One region of the Pseudomonas sp. Van50 genome, then DNA from elsewhere that is predicted to be linked to it. Evidence: predicted binding sites of a transcription regulator. Region 1 holds the regulator's gene; each other region holds the start of a gene.
What was found. The regulator FliA, encoded in region 1, starts transcription of late flagellar genes. The targets are predictions, from matches to a motif close to CTAAAGTTTNNNNNNNNNNNGCCGNTAA.

Region 1 (4,848 bases):
TGCAGCTCATCGAGCAGCGATTCGAATTCGTGGTCGCTGATCAGATCGCTGCCAGCGGCAGCGGCGGCCGGCTTGGCCGGGGTCGGCGCCGAAGCGATGGCCGAATCCAGTGCGTCAACGGCAAAGGTGCCCTTGCCATGCAACTGGTCGAGCAACGCTTCGAATTCGTCGTCGGTGATGTCGGAGCTGTCGCCCGCCGCTTTCGCGGCGACCGGTGCCGTCGGCGGGACGACCGCATCCGGCGCGAACTGGCCCTTGCCGTGAAGCTGGTCGAGCAGCGACTCGAACTCGGCATCGGTGATTTCATCGCTGGCAGCCCCGGCGGCTTGTGCAGCAGGTGCGACCTGAGCAGCCGGCGCCTCGGCCTCGGCCTTGACGGTATTCAGGGAGTCCAGCAGTTGTTCGAATTCGTTATCGGTGATGTCGCCCGATTCTTCGGCGACCGGCTCTTCAACCACCGCTTCGGCAACCGGCGCCGCTTCGTCAGCCGATTGCGGCTCGGCCAGGCGTGCCAGCGCGGCGAGCAACTCAGGGGTGGCAGGGGTGATCGGCGAGCGCTCGCGCACTTCGCTGAACATGCTGTTGACCGCATCCAGCGCTTCGAGCACCACGTCCATCAATTCCGAGTCAACGCGACGCTCACCCTTGCGCAGGATGTCGAACACGTTCTCGGCAATGTGACAGCACTCCACCAGCTCGTTGAGCTGGAGGAAGCCGGCGCCTCCTTTTACAGTGTGGAAACCGCGAAAAATTGCATTGAGCAAGTCTGCATCATCGGGTCGACTTTCCAGCTCGACCAGTTGCTCAGACAGTTGCTCTAGAATCTCGCCGGCCTCAACCAGGAAATCCTGAAGGATCTCTTCATCGGCGCCGAAGCTCATTAATGGCTGCTCCTAAAACAGGGCTAAAACTCAGAATCCAAGGCTGGACAGCAAATCGTCCACATCGTCCTGACCGGACATAACGTCTTCTCTTTTATCGGCATGAATTTGCGGACCTTCACCCTGAGAGAGATGTTTTTGTGGATCTTTTTCAGCAAGCATCGCTTCACGGTCGTGTTCGATGCCTGCAAAGCGGTCGACCTGGCTGGCCATCAACACCAGTTTGAGCAGGTTGCTTTCCACTTCGGTGACCAACTGGGTCACACGCTTGATTACCTGGCCGGTCAGGTCTTGATAGTCCTGGGCCAGCAGAATGTCGTTGAGGTTGCTTGCCACGGCGCGGTTCTCGGTGCTGCTGCGCGTCAGGAAACCGTCGACCCGGCGGGCCAGCTCCCGAAACTCTTCAGCACCGACTTCACGACGCATGAACCGGCCCCAGTCGGTGCTCAAGGCCTGGGCCTCTTCGCTCAGGCCATTGACCAGCGGCGTTGCGCTTTCCACCAGATCCATGGTGCGGTTGGCCGCGGCTTCGGTCAGTTTGACCACATACCCCAGGCGCTCGGTGGCGTCGGTGATCTGCGAGACTTCCTCGGCCTGCGGCATGTGCGGGTCGATCTGGAAATTGACAATCGCGCTGTGCAGTTCACGCGTGAGCTTGCCCACTTCCTGATACAGACCGCGGTCACGGGTCTGGTTGAGCTCATGGATCATTTGAACCGCATCGCCAAAGCGACCTTTTTCAAGGCTGTCGACCAGTTCGCGGGCATGTTTTTTCAGGGTCGATTCGAAATCGCCCATTGAAGATTCGTTGTCCATAGCTCCCCCGTGGCGCCGTTAACCGATGCGTTCGAAGATTTTTTCGATCTTCTCTTTCAACGCCTGGGCCGTGAAGGGTTTGACCACATAGCCGTTTACACCGGCCTGGGCCGCTTCGATGATCTGCTCGCGCTTGGCTTCGGCAGTGACCATCAACACCGGGAGATGCTTGAGTTTTTCGTCGGCACGCACCTGGCGCAGCAGGTCGATACCGGTCATGCCTGGCATGTTCCAGTCGGTGACCAGAAAATCGAAGTTGCCACTGTGCAACATCGGGAGCGCAGTGGTCCCGTCATCTGCTTCGGCCGTGTTGGTGAACCCAAGGTCACGCAACAGGTTTTTAATGATCCGCCGCATCGTTGAGAAGTCATCAACGATGAGGATTTTCATGTTCTTGTCCAATTCGACCTCCAAGCAGTCTTAAACGCGCCCAGCACCTGGACGCGCCATTTCAATCAATCCGGCACAACACTCGACAACGGTCTGGAGCACAACGGATGGAGACTGGCACAGCACCTGCCAGGCCAGCCTCGTCGCAGTGTCCCCACACTGCCTGTCAACGCGCTCGCCACTCCCCCAAACGCCCCCGCAAACGGGCCGCGCACTGGCTGTGTAACTGGCTGACCCGCGATTCGCTGACCCCCAGGACCTCACCGATTTCCTTGAGGTTCAGCTCTTCGTCGTAGTACAGCGCCAAGACCAGCCGCTCACGCTCCGGCAAATTGGCAATCGCATCCGCCAGCGCACTCTGGAAACGTTCATCTTCCAGGTCACGCGACGGCTCCATGTGAGCACTCGCGTTATCCTCGTGCAGCCCTTCGTGTTCGCCGTCCTGCAACAGGTCGTCGAAACTGAACAGGCGGCTGCCCAAGGTATCGTTCAAAATCCCGTAATAATCGTCGAGACTCAACTGGAGTTCGGCCGCAACTTCGTGATCTTTAGCGTCACGCCCGGTTTTAGCTTCAATTGCCCGAATCGCGTCACTGACCATGCGGGTATTGCGGTGCACCGAACGCGGCGCCCAATCGCCCTTGCGGACCTCATCGAGCATCGCCCCGCGAATGCGGATACCGGCATAGGTCTCGAAACTGGCACCTTTGCTGGCGTCGTATTTGTTCGACACTTCAAGCAGGCCGATCATGCCGGCCTGGATCAAGTCCTCGACCTGGACACTGGCCGGCAACCGCGCCAGCAAGTGGTAGGCAATACGCTTGACCAGTGGCGCATAACGCTCGATCAATTCGTATTGGGCGTCCCGTGCCGATTTTTTGTAGAGATGGTTGTAACCGCTGGCTGTCATAGCACGGGCCCTGCTGTTTGTTGCACAAGACGCTCGACGAAAAATTCCAGATGCCCGCGGGGGTTGGCCGGCAGTGGCCAGGTATCGACCTTCTGGGCGATCGCCTTGAACGCCAGCGCGCATTTGGAACGTGGAAAAGCTTCATAAACGGCGCGTTGCTTCTGGACGGCCTTGCGTACGCTTTCGTCGTACGGCACGGCGCCGACGTATTGTAGGGCGACGTCCAGGAAGCGATCGGTGACCTTGGTCAACTTGGCGAACAGGTTGCGCCCTTCCTGCGGGCTCTGGGCCATATTGGCCAGGACGCGGAAGCGGTTCATGCCATAGTCGCGGTTCAGCAGTTTGATCAGGGCGTAGGCATCGGTGATGGACGTCGGTTCGTCGCAGACCACCAGCAGCACTTCCTGGGCGGCGCGGACGAAACTGACGACCGAGTCGCCGATGCCGGCCGCGGTGTCGATCACCAGCACATCGAGGTTGTCGCCGATGTCGCTGAAGGCCTGGATCAGGCCCGCGTGCTGGGCCGGGGTCAGGTGGACCATGCTCTGGGTACCGGAGGCAGCCGGCACGATGCGAATCCCGCCAGGTCCCTGCAACAGCACGTCGCGCAGTTCGCAACGGCCCTCGATCACGTCCGCCAGGGTGCGTTTGGGGGTAAGCCCCAGCAGCACGTCGACGTTCGCCAGGCCCAGGTCGGCGTCCAGCAGCATGACCCGTCGGCCAAGCTCTGCCAGAGCCAGGGACAAGTTCACTGACACGTTAGTCTTCCCGACGCCACCTTTGCCGCCGGTCACCGCGATCACCTGTACGGGATGCATGCTGCCCATGTTCGTTCTTTACCTTGTCTTCTTAGACGGAGGCCACATTACTGGCTGCGCGTTCGCATAAGGAACAATGCATGGCAGACCATCGATGTAGGTACAAAAAATATTCATGATTACCTCAGCCGACCTGCTTGGTCGGGCTGTGGTAGATGTCAGCGAACATGTCAGCCATGGCTTCTTCGCTGGGTTCTTCCTGCATTTGCACACTCACGGCACGACTGACCAGTTGATGACGGCGCGGCAGATGCAAATCATCCGGGATCCGCGGCCCATCGGTCAGGTAGGCCACCGGCAGTTCATGACCGATCGCCAGGCTCAACACCTCGCCCAGGCTTGCCGTTTCGTCCAGCTTAGTCAGGATGCAGCCAGCCAGTCCGCAGCGTTTGTAGCTGTGGTATGCGGCGGTTAGAACCTGTTTCTGGCTGGTGGTTGCCAACACGAGATAATTTTTTGACTTGATACCGCGTCCGGCCAGGCTTTCGAGCTGCATGCGCAGGGCCGGATCGCTGGCTTGCAGGCCGGCGGTATCGATCAGCACGACGCGTTTGCGCAGCAGCGGCTCCAGCGCCTGGGCCAGGGATTGGCCCGGATCCACATGGGTCACCGACACATTGAGGATCCGGCCCAGGGTCTTGAGTTGTTCCTGGGCACCGATGCGGAAACTGTCCATGCTCACCAGGGCGATGCTCTGGGCGCCGTACTTGAGTACATAGCGGGCGGCGAGCTTGGCCAGGGTGGTGGTCTTGCCCATGCCGGCAGGACCGACCATGGCAATCACCCCGCCCTCCTCCAGCGGCTCGACTTCCGGCGTGGCGATCATCCGCGCCAGGTGCGCCAGCAACATGCGCCAGGCCTGGCGAGGCTCTTCGATACCATTGATCAGCGCCAGCAGGTCTCGGGACAACGGGCCGGACAAGCCGATGCGTTGCAGGCGACGCCACAGGTTGGCCTGGGCCGGACGGCTGCCTTGCAGTTGGTTCCAGGCCAGGGAGCCGAGTTGGACTTCCATCAGCTCGCGCAGGCTGTT
Region 2 (4,848 bases), 3.4 Mb from region 1:
GCGGGGTATCCGGGGCCTTCTCGGGGGAGACGGTCCAGCGCCACATGTCTTCTTCGTGCTCGGTCCAGGTGTCTTCCAGCACGCCGCCTTCATAGGAGATGTGCAGCAGGTTGGCGTCCATCGAGTACGGGGATTTCTTCTTGCCGTGACGCTCGATTGGAATCGCGTGCTTCTCGGCGTAGTCCATCAGTTTTTCACGGGACAGCAAGTCCCATTCACGCCACGGGGCGATGACTTTCACGCCCGGCTTGAGGGCATAGGCGCCCAGCTCGAAACGCACCTGGTCGTTGCCTTTGCCGGTAGCGCCGTGGGAAATGGCATCGGCGCCGGTTTCGTTGGCGATTTCGATCAGGCGCTTGGCAATCAACGGACGGGCGATGGACGTACCCAGCAGGTACTCGCCTTCGTAAACGGTGTTGGCGCGGAACATCGGGAACACGAAGTCGCGGACGAACTCTTCGCGCAGGTCATCGATGTAGATCTCTTTGACGCCCATGGCCTGGGCCTTGGCGCGTGCAGGCTCGACTTCCTCGCCCTGCCCCAGGTCAGCGGTGAAGGTCACCACTTCGCAGTTATAAGTGTCCTGCAGCCACTTGAGGATCACCGAAGTGTCCAGGCCGCCGGAATACGCCAGAACGACCTTGTTTACGTCCGCCATGCCATCACTCCACGGGTTGTACGGAAAGCCGTGAAGTCTAACGTCCAGCGCGGATAATTTACAGGGGCGCGACAGCTTATGACGACGAAGCGACAGATTATGTCGAGCGCGCGACGGTCAAAACCGAATCAGGAGGTCCGCGCGGTCGTCCCGACGGGCGTGGGTGCCGGTGTCTTGGCCGGTGCAGCGGTGGGCGCCGGCGCTTTGGCAGGGGGCGCAGCGGGTGCAGGCTGCGCGGCGGCGGGCTGGGGTGCCGGTGCTTCGCTAGCCGCCACGCGCTCGAGGCGCACGACCACCCGACGGTTCTTGGCCCGGTTGGCGGCGTTGGTGTTGGGCACCAGGGGATAACGTTCGCCGTGGAAGCGCAGGGTAATCTGCGACTCCTGGAAACCATTGGCCTTGAAGAAATCCTGGACCGCCAGGGCCCGGCGGCGCGACAGCTCGCGGTTGGTCAGGCGATTGCCGCTGTTGTCGGAGTGACCGTCAAGCTCGACATGATTGACGCTCGGATCGGCCTTGATGAAGTCGAGCATCACCTGCAACTGGGCCTTGGCATGGGCATCGAGTTCGACTTCTTCGCCGGGGAAGCCGATCTGGGTCTGCTTCACCTGCTCGAAATTCTTCGGCAACAACTTGGCCACACAGCTCTGATAATCGCCGAAGGCTTTATTGAAACGCACCGGCAGCAACCGGACTTCCGACACTCGACCGTCCTCGGTGTTACGCCGTACCACAGGGCTACGACCGTCCATCAGCCCACTGATCAAGCGTCCGGCCTGGACCTGGGAGCTGTTGAACAATACATCGCCACTGCCAATGCTGACCGAGCCCAGGTTGATATCGCCGCGCCCCGGTTGCCACGGTGCGGCGGCCGCCAGCAAGGTGGCCGAACCGCCGCCCAGCATCGGGTTATAGCTCTTGAGGCGGAACGTGGCCTGTTCGCCCGCCCGGCGCACGAACTCGCCACTGCCGAAATCGGTGATCGGCTGGCTCAGCCGGCACTCGAACTTGTCGCCTTCGACCGCCCACTCAATGCTCTCCAGACGGGTCTGGAAAGTGAGCGCCATGGCGGGAAGGCTGGCAAACACACTGAGCAAGGCTAGATAACGCTGGCGCACGGGAGGCTCCACTGACTTTTATACAAAGATCGACGCATGCTTGAGGGCATGACGCCTGTCCGGGGCACTGCACGGATTCGTGGCACACCTGTAGGAGCTATCGGTAAGTTGTGGCAGAACTTGATAGCGGGTGCCTGAATCGGTCTTTTCCGGTAGCATTCCCCAGAGTTTGACCCGCCTGGAAGCCCCCTAATGTCCGACCGCCTGACCCTGCTGCGTCCCGACGACTGGCATATTCATCTTCGCGATGGTGCTGTGTTGACCCATACCGTCGCCGATGTCGCGCGCACCTTCGGGCGCGCAATCATCATGCCTAACCTGGTTCCGCCCGTGCGCAACGCCGCCGAGGCCGATGGCTATCGCCAGCGTATCCTCGCCGCGCGCCCGGCTGGCAGCCGCTTCGAACCGCTGATGGTGCTTTACCTCACCGACCGCACCCAGCCCGAAGAGATTCGCGACGCCAAGGCCAGCGGTTTTGTCCATGCCGCCAAGCTGTATCCCGCCGGCGCGACGACCAACTCCGATTCCGGTGTCACCAGCATCGACAAGATCTTCCCGGCGCTGGAGGCCATGGCCGAAGTCGGCATGCCGTTGTTGATCCATGGTGAGGTTACCCGGGGCGACGTCGATGTGTTCGACCGCGAGAAAATCTTCATCGACGAACACATGCGCCGCGTCGTGGAGCGTTTCCCGACCCTCAAGGTGGTGTTCGAACACATCACCACCGGCGATGCCGTGCAGTTCGTCAACGAGGCCCCGGCCAACGTCGGCGCGACCATTACCGCCCACCACCTGCTGTACAACCGCAACCACATGCTGGTGGGCGGGATCCGGCCGCACTTCTATTGCCTGCCGATCCTCAAGCGCAATACCCACCAGGAAGCCTTGCTGGACGCCGCTACCAGCGGCAGCGCCAAGTTTTTCCTCGGCACCGACTCGGCACCCCACGCCCGTCACGCCAAGGAAGCGGCCTGCGGTTGCGCCGGTTGCTACACCGCCTATGCCGCCATCGAGATGTACGCCGAGGCGTTCGAACAGCGCAATGCGCTGGAAAAACTCGAAGGCTTCGCCAGCCTGCATGGCCCGCGCTTCTATGGCCTGCCGGTGAACACCGACCGTATTACCCTGGTCCGTGACGAATGGACCGCCCCTGTCAGCCTGCCCTTCGGCGAGCAGACCGTCATCCCGCTGCGCGCCGGTGAAAAACTGCGCTGGCGCCTGCTGGAGGAAAACGCGTGAGTGAAGATCATTTCGACGACGAACTGGACGGCAACGGTGGTTCGGGCGGCGCCCGTCACCCCATGGCCGCGCGGTTCCGTGGTTATCTGCCGGTCGTCGTCGATGTAGAAACCGGTGGTTTCAATTCCGCCACCGACGCCTTGCTGGAAATCGCCGCGACCACCATCGGCATGGACGAAAAAGGCTTTGTGTTCCCTGACCACACCTATTTCTTCCGTGTCGAACCGTTCGAAGGCGCCAACGTCGAAGCGGCGGCTTTGGAATTCACCGGGATCAAGCTCGATCACCCGTTGCGCATGGCAGTCAGCGAAGAAACGGCCCTGACCGACATCTTCCGTGGTGTGCGCAAGGCGCTCAAGGCCAACGGTTGCAAGCGCGCGATCCTGGTCGGCCACAACAGCAGCTTCGACCTGGGCTTCCTCAACGCCGCCGTCGCGCGCCTGGACATGAAGCGCAACCCGTTCCACCCGTTCTCCAGCTTCGACACCGCGACCCTGGCTGGCCTGGCGTATGGCCAGACCGTCCTGGCCAAGGCGTGCCAGGCAGCCGACATCGATTTCGATGGTCGTGAGGCGCACTCGGCCCGCTACGACACCGAGAAGACCGCCGAGCTGTTCTGCGGCATCGTCAACCGGTGGAAAGAGATGGGCGGCTGGCAGGATTTCGACGACTAAAGAGCAGAGCCAATGTGGGGCGGTGCCACTCTGTGGGAGCAAAGCTTGCTCGCGACACAGGCGACTCGGTTCTTGGAAGACCGCATCGCCGCCATCGCGGGCAAGCCTTGCTCCCACAGATAAATCCCCTCACCACAGGGTTCTGTGTTTCAGCCGACAAGTTTGGAACACCCATAAAAAAACCGGCCCATCGAGGGCCGGTTTTTTTATGCCTGGAGGCGCTTACAGCTTGTCGCTGTGCTCGCCCAGGTAAGCGGCAACGCCTTCAGGCGATGCGGTCATGCCCTTGTCGCCTTTTTTCCAGTTGGCCGGGCAGACTTCGCCGTGCTCTTCGTGGAATTGCAGCGCGTCGACCAGACGGATCAACTCTTCCATGTTACGGCCCAGCGGCAGGTCGTTGATGATCTGCGAACGGACAACGCCCTTGTCGTCGATCAGGAAGGCACCACGGAAGGCCACGCCGCCTTCGGACTCAACGTCGTAGGCCTTGGCGATTTCGTGCTTCATGTCGGCAGCCATGGTGTATTTCACCTGGCCGATACCGCCATTGTTGATCGGGGTGTTGCGCCAGGCGTTGTGAGTGAAGTGCGAGTCGATCGACACAGCGACCACTTCAACGTTGCGCGCCTTGAAATCATCCATGCGGTGATCCAGTGCGATCAGCTCGGACGGGCAGACGAAGGTGAAGTCCAGCGGATAGAAGAACACCAGGCCGTATTTGCCTTTGATGGCCGAGGACAGGGTGAAGCTGTCGACGATTTCGCCGTTGCCAAGCACGGCTGGCACGGTGAAGTCAGGGGCTTGTTTGCCTACGAGTACGCTCATTGGATATCTCCTGATGTAATTAGCGTGAAAACAAAGTCCGGGCCAGCCTGCCACCCTCAGGCGACAGCCCTGTGACACGAACCCGCTTGCAAGGGCCGACCATCATACACCGCGCATTTGGACTGTCTTCAACGGTTTTTCGGTGGTATCGAAAAATCGCCGCCCCGCTGCGTGCCGCCTTCGTTGCCCAAGGAAAAAACCGTTCGTCAGCCTGGCACCGCTCTGGCGCAAGACCTTGAGAAACCACTTTGACAATCATTCTCGTTAACATTAAGATCCGTCTCAATTGAGTCACAACCAGCGACGGTTCTCACTTATGTATGTATGCCTCTGC
Region 3 (4,848 bases), 1.2 Mb from region 1:
ATCGACCGCCGCACCTGGTGTGGCGGACGGAGCAGGCGCTTCACCCGGCGCACCCTCGCCCGGGACCGGATCGGGCGCCGGATCATCGGTTTGCGAGCCCTCGATGGCTTTCTGCGCCTTCTTGGTCAACACCACGATATCGATACGCCGGTTGACCGGGTTGAACGGGTCTTTGCGGTCGAAGAGCGCCGAAGACGCATAACCGACCACCCGCGCCACCTGCTCGTCCGGATAGCTGCCGGCCACCAGGGCGCGACGGGCCGCGTTGGCACGGTTGGCGGACAGCTCCCAGTTACCGTAGTCACCCTTGCCGATGTAGGGTTTGGCATCGGTATGACCACTGATGCTGATCTTGTTCGGCACCGCCTTGATGGTGTCGGCCATGGCCAACAGGATGTCCTCGAAATACGGCTTCAGGCGCGCGCTGCCGGAATCGAACATCGGCCGGTTCTCGGCGTCCATGATCTGGATGCGCAAGCCGTTCGGGGTGATTTCGAACAGGATCTGGTCCTTGAATTTCTGCAGTTGCGGGTTCTCTTCGACCTTGTTCTGCAATTCCTGCAACAGCAATTCCAGGCGCTCGCGCTCGACCTGTTCGGCCATGCCTTCGACCTGCTCGGAATCCACCGTCACCTTGTCGGGCTGGGGCTGGGACTTGACCTCGGGGTTGAGGGTGTTTTCCGGGGCCAGGGTCGGTGAGCCGCCCAGGTCGATGATGTAGGGCGTGCCGCTTTCGGAAAAGCCGACCGGGTCCTTGAAGTAGCCGGCGATGGCGATCTTCTGCTCTGGCGTCGCCGTGGACAACAGCCACAGCACCAGGAAGAACGCCATCATCGCTGTGGCGAAGTCGGCAAAGGCGATTTTCCAGGCGCCCCCGTGATGCCCAGCGGCTATGCGCTTGACGCGCTTGATGATGATCGGCTGGTTATTTTCCATAACTTAGCGACCGCGAACCGCTTGTTCCAGCTCGGCGAAGCTTGGACGGTGCGCCGGGTACAGGACCTTGCGCCCGAACTCCACCGCCAACGATGGCGGCATGCCCGAGGCCGAGGCCACCAGGGAAGCCTTGATGGCTTCGTAGATATTGAGCTCTTCCTTGGCGTCATGGGCCAGGGAGGTGGCCAGCGGCCCGAAGAAACCATACGCCGCCAAGATACCGAAGAACGTACCCACCAGGGCCGCACCCACGTGCAGGCCGATGGACTTCTGGTCACCGTCGCCCAGGGAGGCCATGGTCACCACGATCCCCAGTACCGCCGCGACGATACCGAAGCCAGGCATCGCGTCGGCGATCCCGGTGACCGCGTGGGAGGGATGCTCCAGGTCTTCCTTGAGGCTGTACAGCTCCATGTCGAACAGGCCTTCGAGCTCGTGGGGGGCCATGTTGCCGGACGACATGATGCGCAGGTAATCACAGATGAACGCCGTCATGCGGGCGTCCTTGAGCACGGCCGGGTACTTGGCGAAAATCGGGCTGGCGGCGGCGTCTTCGATGTCGCCCTCGATCGCCATCATGCCTTCGCGGCGGCTCTTGTTGAGGATCTCGTAGATCAGCCCCAGCACCTCGAGGTAGAAGGTGTGGCTAAAGCGCGAACTGAACATGCCCAGGGATTTCTTGAGCACGTGCATCGTCATATAGCCGGGGTTGGCCTGCAGGAATGCACCGAGGGCCGCGCCACCGATGATCAACACCTCGAAGGGCTGGATCAGGGCGGCAATCTTGCCATGGGAGAGCACGTATCCGCCGAGCACGCTCGCGAACACGACAATGATGCCGATAATTTTAGCCATAGATAGAAAGTACTTATTTAAGTCGGGTTCAAGGTCATATTCGGAAGCTGAAAAATCTCTTCTTCTACTTATCGGCAAAACTGCGCCAGACTATAGGCTGTTCTGGCGAAAAGCCAATTTGCCCCGTTCCGGGCGTAGAGAATTCATACGATGATCACGTCCAGCCATGACTAACGAAACCAAGGTTCCAACGCCCCGACCGACCACCCTCGAAGGTTGGGTGACGCTGCTCAAAGGCGTGCATCTGCCGGTACCCCAGGCCAGCCACGACCTGGTCTGCAAGGCCCTCGCCGACAGCCGCCGCTCCTTGCGCGACATCGCCGACCTGATGCAGGGCAGCCCAGCCCTGGCCCTGAGCGTCATCCGCGAAGCCAACCATCACACCCATGGCAGCCTTGCAGAACCTGCGGAAAACCTCGAAGTGGCCATCAACCGCCTCGGCCTCAAGCGTACCGAGGAACTGCTCGCCCGCCTGCCGTCGTTGCCGGAGCATGAAATACCCATCGCCTTGCGCCAGTTGCAATTGATCAGCCAGCACGCCACGCAACAGGCCAATGGTTTTTTTGCCAGCCGCCTGGCGCGGCTGTGGCAAGACATACACTGGGGCAGTCTGTTATTCCTGTCACCGCTCTGGCCCCTGGCCCTGACCCATCCACGATTGCTCGGGGAATGGGAATTGCGGGTCGTCCATAAAGGCGAGCCCGCGCCCAAGGTAGAGCGCGAACTGTTCGGCGTCAGCCTGCTGGAAATCTGCCTGGCGCTGGTGGAAACCTGGCGCTTGCCCATCTGGGTGGCGCAAGGTTATCGCCTGCTACTCAATGAACGCCGCGAGCTGGTGAAAGTCCTGCGCATCGCCCGGGACAGCGAACACCCCCTGCGCCAGCAGAATCGCCTGGACGACGACCCGATCCTGCGACGCTGGCTCAACCAGCCGGCCAACACCGTATTGCTGGCCAACGGCCTGGCACTGGCCGCACAACAGGCCTGGGACAGCCCCGCGCTCACCCGCTGGCAGTACCTCACCAGTTTGTATCTGCAGATGTCGATGGATGAGGTCCAGCAGCAACTGCACCAACAAGCGGTCAATAGCGCCCATCATCACGCCATGCCAGACCTCTGGCACCCGGCCGTGGCGCTGATCTGGCCCTCGGGCAGCCGCCGCATCCACCCCGGCTTGCTGCCCGCCGCCCCGCCCAGCGCCCAAGACCTGAGCCAGTGGCGCAAGCAATGCTCCGCCATGCTGGTGGAGCCGAGTCCCTTCCGCAATGCCATGCACCTGACCACCTCGGCACGGGATGTCCTGGTGGCCTGTGGCATGCGCCGAGTGATGATCCTGATGGCCGACCGCAGCCAGGCCAGCATGCGCGTACACCAGACCGCCGGCCTGCCCAAGGAAGCCGCGGCCATGAGCTTTACCATCAGCCAGAGCAAAATATTGCAGCGGTTGCTGGCCCAGCAGGCCCAGGTTCGCCTGAACCCGGACAACAACGCGCAGTTTTCGGCACTACTGCCGCCGGGCCTGCGCAGCCTGTTCCGGGGTGAGCACCTGCTGTTGCGCTCACTGACGTGCAATGGACGGGTGATCATGCTGGTGGCGGTGGACCAGGGCGGCGGGCCGTTCTCGGATATCACCGTGCAAGCCTTCGGCAAAACCGTGCAATGTATCGAAAGGGCCCTGCATACCTTTACCAACCGCGGTCGCTGAACTTGCTACAATCCTTTCCCTTTGCGCCCCTGGAGACCTCACATGCCTGACTTCTCTGGCTTGCCGCTGGTGATCGAGCCGAGCGAACTGCTGCCGCGCCTCGACGCCCGCGAACTGATTCTGGTGGACCTGACCAGCGCCGCGCGCTACAGCACCGGGCACATCCCCGGCGCACGTTTCGTCGACCCCAAGCGCACCCAGCTCGGCCAACCGCCGGCACCGGGCCTGTTGCCGGCCAAGGCCGACCTGGAAACCCTGTTCGGCGAGCTTGGGCATCACCCGGACGCGGTCTACGTGGTCTACGACGACGAAGGCGGCGGCTGGGCCGGGCGCTTTATCTGGCTGCTGGACGTGATCGGCCTCTCGAACTATCACTACCTCGACGGCGGCCTGCTGTCCTGGCTGGACGAAGGCCTGCCGGTGTCCGTCGATGTTCCGGCACCGGTTGCCGGCCCGGTGCCCCTGACGCTGCACGATGCCCCCACCGCCACCCGCGAATACCTGCAAAGCCGCCTCGGTGCCGCCGACCTGGCCATCTGGGATGCGCGCGGCCCGCTGGAATACTCCGGCGAGAAAGTCGTCGCAGCCCGGGGCGGGCACATTCCCGGCGCGGTCAATTTCGAATGGACCGCCGGCATGGACCCGGCGCGCAACCTGCGCATTCGCAAGGACATGCCGCAGATCCTCGAACGATTGGGCATCACGCCCGACAAAGAAATCATCACCCACTGCCAGACTCACCACCGCTCTGGCTTCACCTACCTGGTGGCCAAGGCGCTCGGTTATCCACGAGTCAAAGGCTATGCCGGTTCCTGGGGCGAATGGGGCAACCATCCCGACACGCCCATCGAGCTTTGAAGGTTCTTAAGGACAGTTAATGAAAAACCGTTTGTTCATCCTCACTCAATACCTGCTGCCCCACCACCTGTTGTCGCGGTTGGCCGGTTGCATTGCCGAATGCCGCGTGCGTTGGTTCAAGAATGCCTTCACCGCGTGGTTCGCCAAGCGCTACCAAGTGGACATGTCCCAGGCCCTGGTGGAAGACCTGACCGCGTATGAGCACTTCAACGCCTTCTTCACCCGCGCCCTGAAAGACGGCGCGCGGCCGCTGGACGAAACCCCGGGCGCGATCCTCAGCCCCGCCGACGGCGCCGTCAGCCAGCTCGGCCCGATCGAGCACGGCCGGGTGTTCCAGGCCAAGGGCCACAGCTTCAGCGTGCTGGAGCTGCTGGGCGGTGACGCGGCCAATTCAGCGCCGTTCATGGGCGGCGATTTCGCCACCATCTACCTGTCCCCCAAGGACTACCACCGCGTGCACATGCCATTGGCCGGCACCCTGCGGGAGATGGTCT
Region 4 (4,848 bases), 1.3 Mb from region 1:
GTTCTTCGCTGTCGGATATTCGTACACGGGCAGAGCCTGCGTCCGATGGCACCTATCGACTCAAGGGCAACAAGATCTTCATCTCCGGTGGCGATCATCCGCTGTCGGAAAACATCGTGCACATGGTCCTGGCGAAATTGCCGGACGCACCGCCGGGCGTGAAGGGCATTTCGCTGTTTATCGTGCCCAAGTTCCTGGTCAACGACGATGGCAGCCTCGGCCCGCGTAACGACGTGCTGCTGGCCGGGCTGTTCCACAAGATGGGCTGGCGCGGCACCACGTCGACCGCGTTGAACTTCGGCGACAACGGCGAATGTGTCGGTTACCTCGTGGGCAAGCCGCACCACGGCCTGAGCTACATGTTCCAGATGATGAACGAGGCGCGCATCGGCGTCGGCATGGGTGCGGTGATGCTGGGTTACGCCGGCTACCTGTATTCCCTTGAATACGCCCGCGAACGTCCGCAGGGCAGGGTGCCCGACAGCAAGGACCCGACCACCGCCCCGGTGGCGATCATCCAGCACGCCGACGTGCGCCGCATGCTGTTGACCCAAAAAGCCTACGTCGAGGGTTCATTTGACCTGGGCTTGTACGCAGCGCGGCTGTTCGACGACACCACCACCCTGGACAGCGAAGCCGAGCGTCGGCGCGCCCATGAACTGCTGGACCTGCTGACCCCCATCGTCAAATCCTGGCCCTCGGAGTTCTGCCTGAAAGCCAACGAACTGGCGATCCAGATCCTGGGCGGTCACGGCTACACCCGCGAATACCCGGTGGAGCAGTATTATCGCGACAACCGCCTGAACCCGATCCATGAAGGCACCCATGGAATCCAGTCCCTGGACCTGCTGGGGCGAAAGCTGGCGCAGAACGGCGGCGCCGGGCTCAAGCAGTTGATCCGCCTGGTGGCCGACACCATTGAACGGGCCCAGGCGCACCCATCGTTGACGCCATTACACCAGCCACTGGAAGCGTTGGTGGCGCGCCTGCAAACCGTCACCCTGGGCCTGCTGACAGACCTGGCCCAGGGCAAGGTCAACAGCAGCCTCGCCAACTCGGCGCTGTACCTGAAAGTGTTTGGGCACATGGTGATCGGCTGGCGCTGGCTGGAACAGGCGATTCGTGCCGAGGAAGGCCTGGCCAGGGGCAATGCCGCGGACAGCGACTTCTATAAAGGCAAGCTGCAAGCGGCGCGCTACTTCCTGACCTGGGAAGTGCCGGGGTGTCACCATGAGCTGGCGATTCTCGAGGCGCGGGATGATACGTGCCTGGGGATGCGGGATGAGTGGTTCTGAGGCAAGACTCGTGGCGCGGCTGAGATCCAACCGCGAGCAGGCTCGCTCCCACAGGGGTTCCAAGTGAACACGACATCTGCGTTCACCACCGATCCACTGTGGGAGCGAGCTTGCTCGCGATAGCGGTGTTTCAGCCAACACACAGGCAGCTGTGCTGACGCCATCGCGAGCAAGCTCGCTCCCACACAAGCCCCACAGTCAACATTCGTTAACGGTTTCAGGCCTGATGGATCGTCTTGGCAATCACCTCGACCGTGGCGCTGACTTGCTCTTGGTAACGGTCGAGTTCCGCCTGATGGCTCTTCTGCATTTCGATCTGTTGCGAACACAGGTTCATGGCCGCCAATACCAGCAGGCGATCGCCGATCAGCGTCGGGTATTTCCTTTTCGTGTCGGCCAGGGCGGCCTTGAGCATCGAAGCGGCGTCCAACAGGGCCTGTTCCTGCCCGGCCGGCGCTTTGATTGAATAGTCTTCTCCCAGGATCGAGATGACCGTCACCCCATCGGCGCCGTGCTTCATGCGCTGACAGGACCGGCGCTGGCGCGCTCGATCAGGGCCTGGATGCGGGCGGCGGTGGCGCCGTGCAGCTCTTCCTGTTCCATCAGGCTCAGTTGCAGGCTTTCGTTTTCATCCTTGGCCTGGGCAAGTTCGGCGCTCAGGGTTTCGTTCAGGCCGGTGAGGTGCAGGTTCTGTTGCACCAGGTCGTTGACCAGTTGCTCCAGTTGGCTGAGGGATGTTTCCAACATATTGATTTCCAGGCTTTTCCAAGGGGCGCGTACGATAAAGAAAAGTCACCGCCGATGCCACGCTTTACCAGCGGCGGTGCTTCGCTGGCGAGTGGTAAAGACTGTGAAGGGGCAGTCTGGTTCCTACCCTTCGTCGCATTCCAGGGTGGTTCTGCGGCAAAAGCAAGGATCCCGTTCAAGACTTCAGTCGTATGACCGATAAGTCAGTTAACACCAGCCACAGTCCCGCACGGACGCGCCCCTCTCGGTACTTTCCATGTCCCTACGTAATATGAACATCGCGCCGCGGGCGTTCCTGGGGTTTGCCCTGATCGGCGCCCTGATGCTGGCCCTTGGGGTGTTTGCCCTGTCCCAGATGAGCAAAATCCGCACGTCCGGCGAAAGCATCGCCCAGAACAGCGTACCCAGCATCAAGGCCCTGAATGAGTTCACCCAGCTCACCCTGCGCCTGCGCGTCTTGTCCTATCGCTTGCTGGTCAACCGCGAGCCGGACATCCAACAGAAAACCTACGATCTGCTCGAACAACGCAGCCAGCAGATCCGCGCGGCCCAGACCACCTACGAAAAGCTCATCAGCGCTTCGGACGAACGGGCCGCCTACGATCAGTATGTGCAACTGCTCGGGCAGTACCGTCAGCTCGAAGAGCGCATGAAAACCCTGTCGCGAAATAATCAGGTCGATGAACTGCGGGCGCTGCTCAACACTGAACTGCTGAGCAACTCAGATGCCATCAATGCCGCAATCGACCACTTGGTGGAGATCAACAACCTGCAAGCCGAGGCGCTCAATAAGGGCGCGGCGCAACAATATTCAAGCGCTTTCAACTGGGTGGTCGCCCTGCTGGTCATCGCTACCGGCCTGACCCTGCTGTTCGCCTGGCTGCTGACCAACAGCATCACCAAGCCGATCGCCAACGCGCTGGATGCCGCCGAAGAAATCGCCAAGGGCAACCTGACCCGACCGATCACCGTTGACGGCAGCGACGAAGCCGGTCGCCTGCTGCGGGCGATGTCGACCATGCAGGAAAAACTGCGCGATACCTTGCAACGGATCTCCGGTTCCGCCACACAGCTTGCGTCGGCGGCCGAAGAGCTTAACGCCGTCACTGACGAAAGCGCCCGGGGCCTGACCCAGCAGAACAACGAAATCGAGCAGGCCGCGACAGCGGTCAACGAGATGACCAGCGCCGTAGAAGAGGTCGCTCGCAATGCGGTCAGCACGTCGGAAGCGTCGAAACACGCCACCACATCCGCAGGCGACGGCCGCGACCTGGTGCAGGAAACCGTCGGTGCCATCGAACGCATGAGTGCCGACGTACAAAGCACCGCCACGCTGATCGGTAACCTGGCCAATGAGTCCCGCGATATCGGCAAAGTGCTGGACGTGATCCGCGGCCTGGCCGACCAGACCAACCTGCTGGCTCTGAATGCCGCCATCGAAGCCGCCCGTGCCGGTGAGGCCGGCCGTGGTTTTGCCGTGGTGGCCGACGAAGTCCGCGCCCTGGCTCATCGTACCCAGCAGTCGACCAGCGAGATCGAACGCATGATCGGCAGCATCCAGAGCGGCACCGAACACGCCGTGGACTCGATGCGCAACAGCACCGAGCGCGCCGAGTCGACCCTGAACATCGCCCGTGGCGCCGGCCTGTCCCTGGACACCATCAACACGGCCATCGTCGAGATCAACGAACGCAACCTGGTGATCGCCAGCGCCGCCGAAGAACAGGCCCAGGTGGCCCGTGAAGTGGACCGCAACCTGGTGAACATCCGCGACCTGTCGGTGCAATCGGCCACCGGCGCCAACCAGACCACCGCCGCCAGCGCCGAACTGTCGCGCCTGGCCGTGGACTTGAACAGCATGGTTGGGCGGTTCAGCCTTTAATCCGCGTAACGGTTGATCGTCCACAGACCGTGAGCGATCAACCCTCAAGCTTTGGTGGCGAGGGAGCTTGCTCCCTCGCCACGGTATTGCTGCCTTGTACCCCCAATCCCAAACCTTTTTTGACAGCATCACATTTCAACAGGTTAGAATCGCTGGCACGCAGACTGCATGGTCAGTCTGTGCCCGCCCCTCAGTTTTCCCGGAGTAACGCCTTTGACTGCAGCGACCATCAACAGCCTGTTCTTGATCGGCGCGTTGCTGGTAGGTGCGAGCATCCTGGTCAGTTCTCTTTCGTCCCGCCTGGGCATCCCGATCCTGGTGATCATCCTGGCCGTGGGCATGGTGGCCGGTGTCGACGGCGCCGGTATTCTTTTCGATAACTACGCCACGGCTTATCTGGTCGGCAACCTCGCCTTGGCCGTCATCCTGCTGGACGGCGGCTTGCGCACGCGGGTCTCGAGCTTTCGCGTGGCGCTGTGGCCGGCGTTGTCCCTGGCCACGGTCGGTGTGTTGATCACCACCGGGCTGACCGGATTGGCCGCGGCCTGGCTGTTCAATCTGAACCTGATCCAGGGCCTGCTGATCGGCGCCATCGTCGGCTCGACCGATGCCGCGGCGGTGTTCTCGCTACTGGGCGGCAAGGGCCTGAACGAGCGGGTCAGCGCCACCCTCGAGATCGAGTCCGGCAGCAACGACCCCATGGCGGTGTTCCTCACCGTCACCCTGATCGGCATGCTTGCCAGTGGTGAAACCGGCTTGCACTGGAGCCTGCTCGGGCACCTGTTGCGTGAGTTCGGCATCGGCTCGGTACTCGGCCTGGGCGGTGGCTGGCTGATGCTGCAGCTGGTCAATCGCATCAATCTGGCCAACGGCCTCTACCCGATCCTCGTCATCAGCGGCGGCCTGGCCGTGTTCGCCCTGACC

Region 2: ACZ5M5_RS23845 (flagellar protein MotY) is a predicted target of FliA. The motif match lies at 1,874-1,901, and genes of this name have one in related genera.
Region 3: motA (flagellar motor stator protein MotA) is a predicted target of FliA. The motif match lies at 1,860-1,887, and genes of this name have one in related genera.
Region 4: ACZ5M5_RS02610 (methyl-accepting chemotaxis protein) is a predicted target of FliA. The motif match lies at 2,217-2,244, and genes of this name have one in related genera.

Annotation. Positions count from the first base shown of each region.
Region 1 is NZ_AP024343.1:1,903,795-1,908,642, reverse strand. It holds gene ACZ5M5_RS08415 (chemotaxis protein CheA) at 1-881, opposite strand, end outside; gene ACZ5M5_RS08410 (protein phosphatase CheZ) at 912-1,697, opposite strand; gene ACZ5M5_RS08405 (chemotaxis response regulator CheY) at 1,716-2,087, opposite strand; gene fliA (RNA polymerase sigma factor FliA) at 2,254-2,997, opposite strand; gene fleN (flagellar synthesis regulator FleN) at 2,994-3,824, opposite strand; gene flhF (flagellar biosynthesis protein FlhF) at 3,940-4,848, opposite strand, start outside.
Region 2 is NZ_AP024343.1:5,551,945-5,556,792, forward strand. It holds gene ACZ5M5_RS23840 (argininosuccinate synthase) at 1-658, opposite strand, end outside; gene ACZ5M5_RS23845 (flagellar protein MotY) at 787-1,776, opposite strand; gene pyrC (dihydroorotase) at 1,969-3,015, shown strand; gene rnt (ribonuclease T) at 3,012-3,689, shown strand; gene ACZ5M5_RS23860 (peroxiredoxin) at 3,912-4,514, opposite strand; gene ACZ5M5_RS23865 (bacterioferritin-associated ferredoxin) at 4,831-4,848, shown strand, end outside.
Region 3 is NZ_AP024343.1:681,718-686,565, reverse strand. It holds gene motB (flagellar motor protein MotB) at 1-936, opposite strand, end outside; gene motA (flagellar motor stator protein MotA) at 940-1,791, opposite strand; gene ACZ5M5_RS02930 (HDOD domain-containing protein) at 1,958-3,496, shown strand; gene ACZ5M5_RS02925 (rhodanese-like domain-containing protein) at 3,539-4,354, shown strand; gene asd (archaetidylserine decarboxylase) at 4,374-4,848, shown strand, end outside.
Region 4 is NZ_AP024343.1:597,872-602,719, reverse strand. It holds gene ACZ5M5_RS02625 (acyl-CoA dehydrogenase) at 1-1,295, shown strand, start outside; gene ACZ5M5_RS02620 (cell division protein ZapA) at 1,513-1,815, opposite strand; gene ACZ5M5_RS02615 (hypothetical protein) at 1,812-2,042, opposite strand; gene ACZ5M5_RS02610 (methyl-accepting chemotaxis protein) at 2,299-3,924, shown strand; gene ACZ5M5_RS02605 (potassium/proton antiporter) at 4,138-4,848, shown strand, end outside.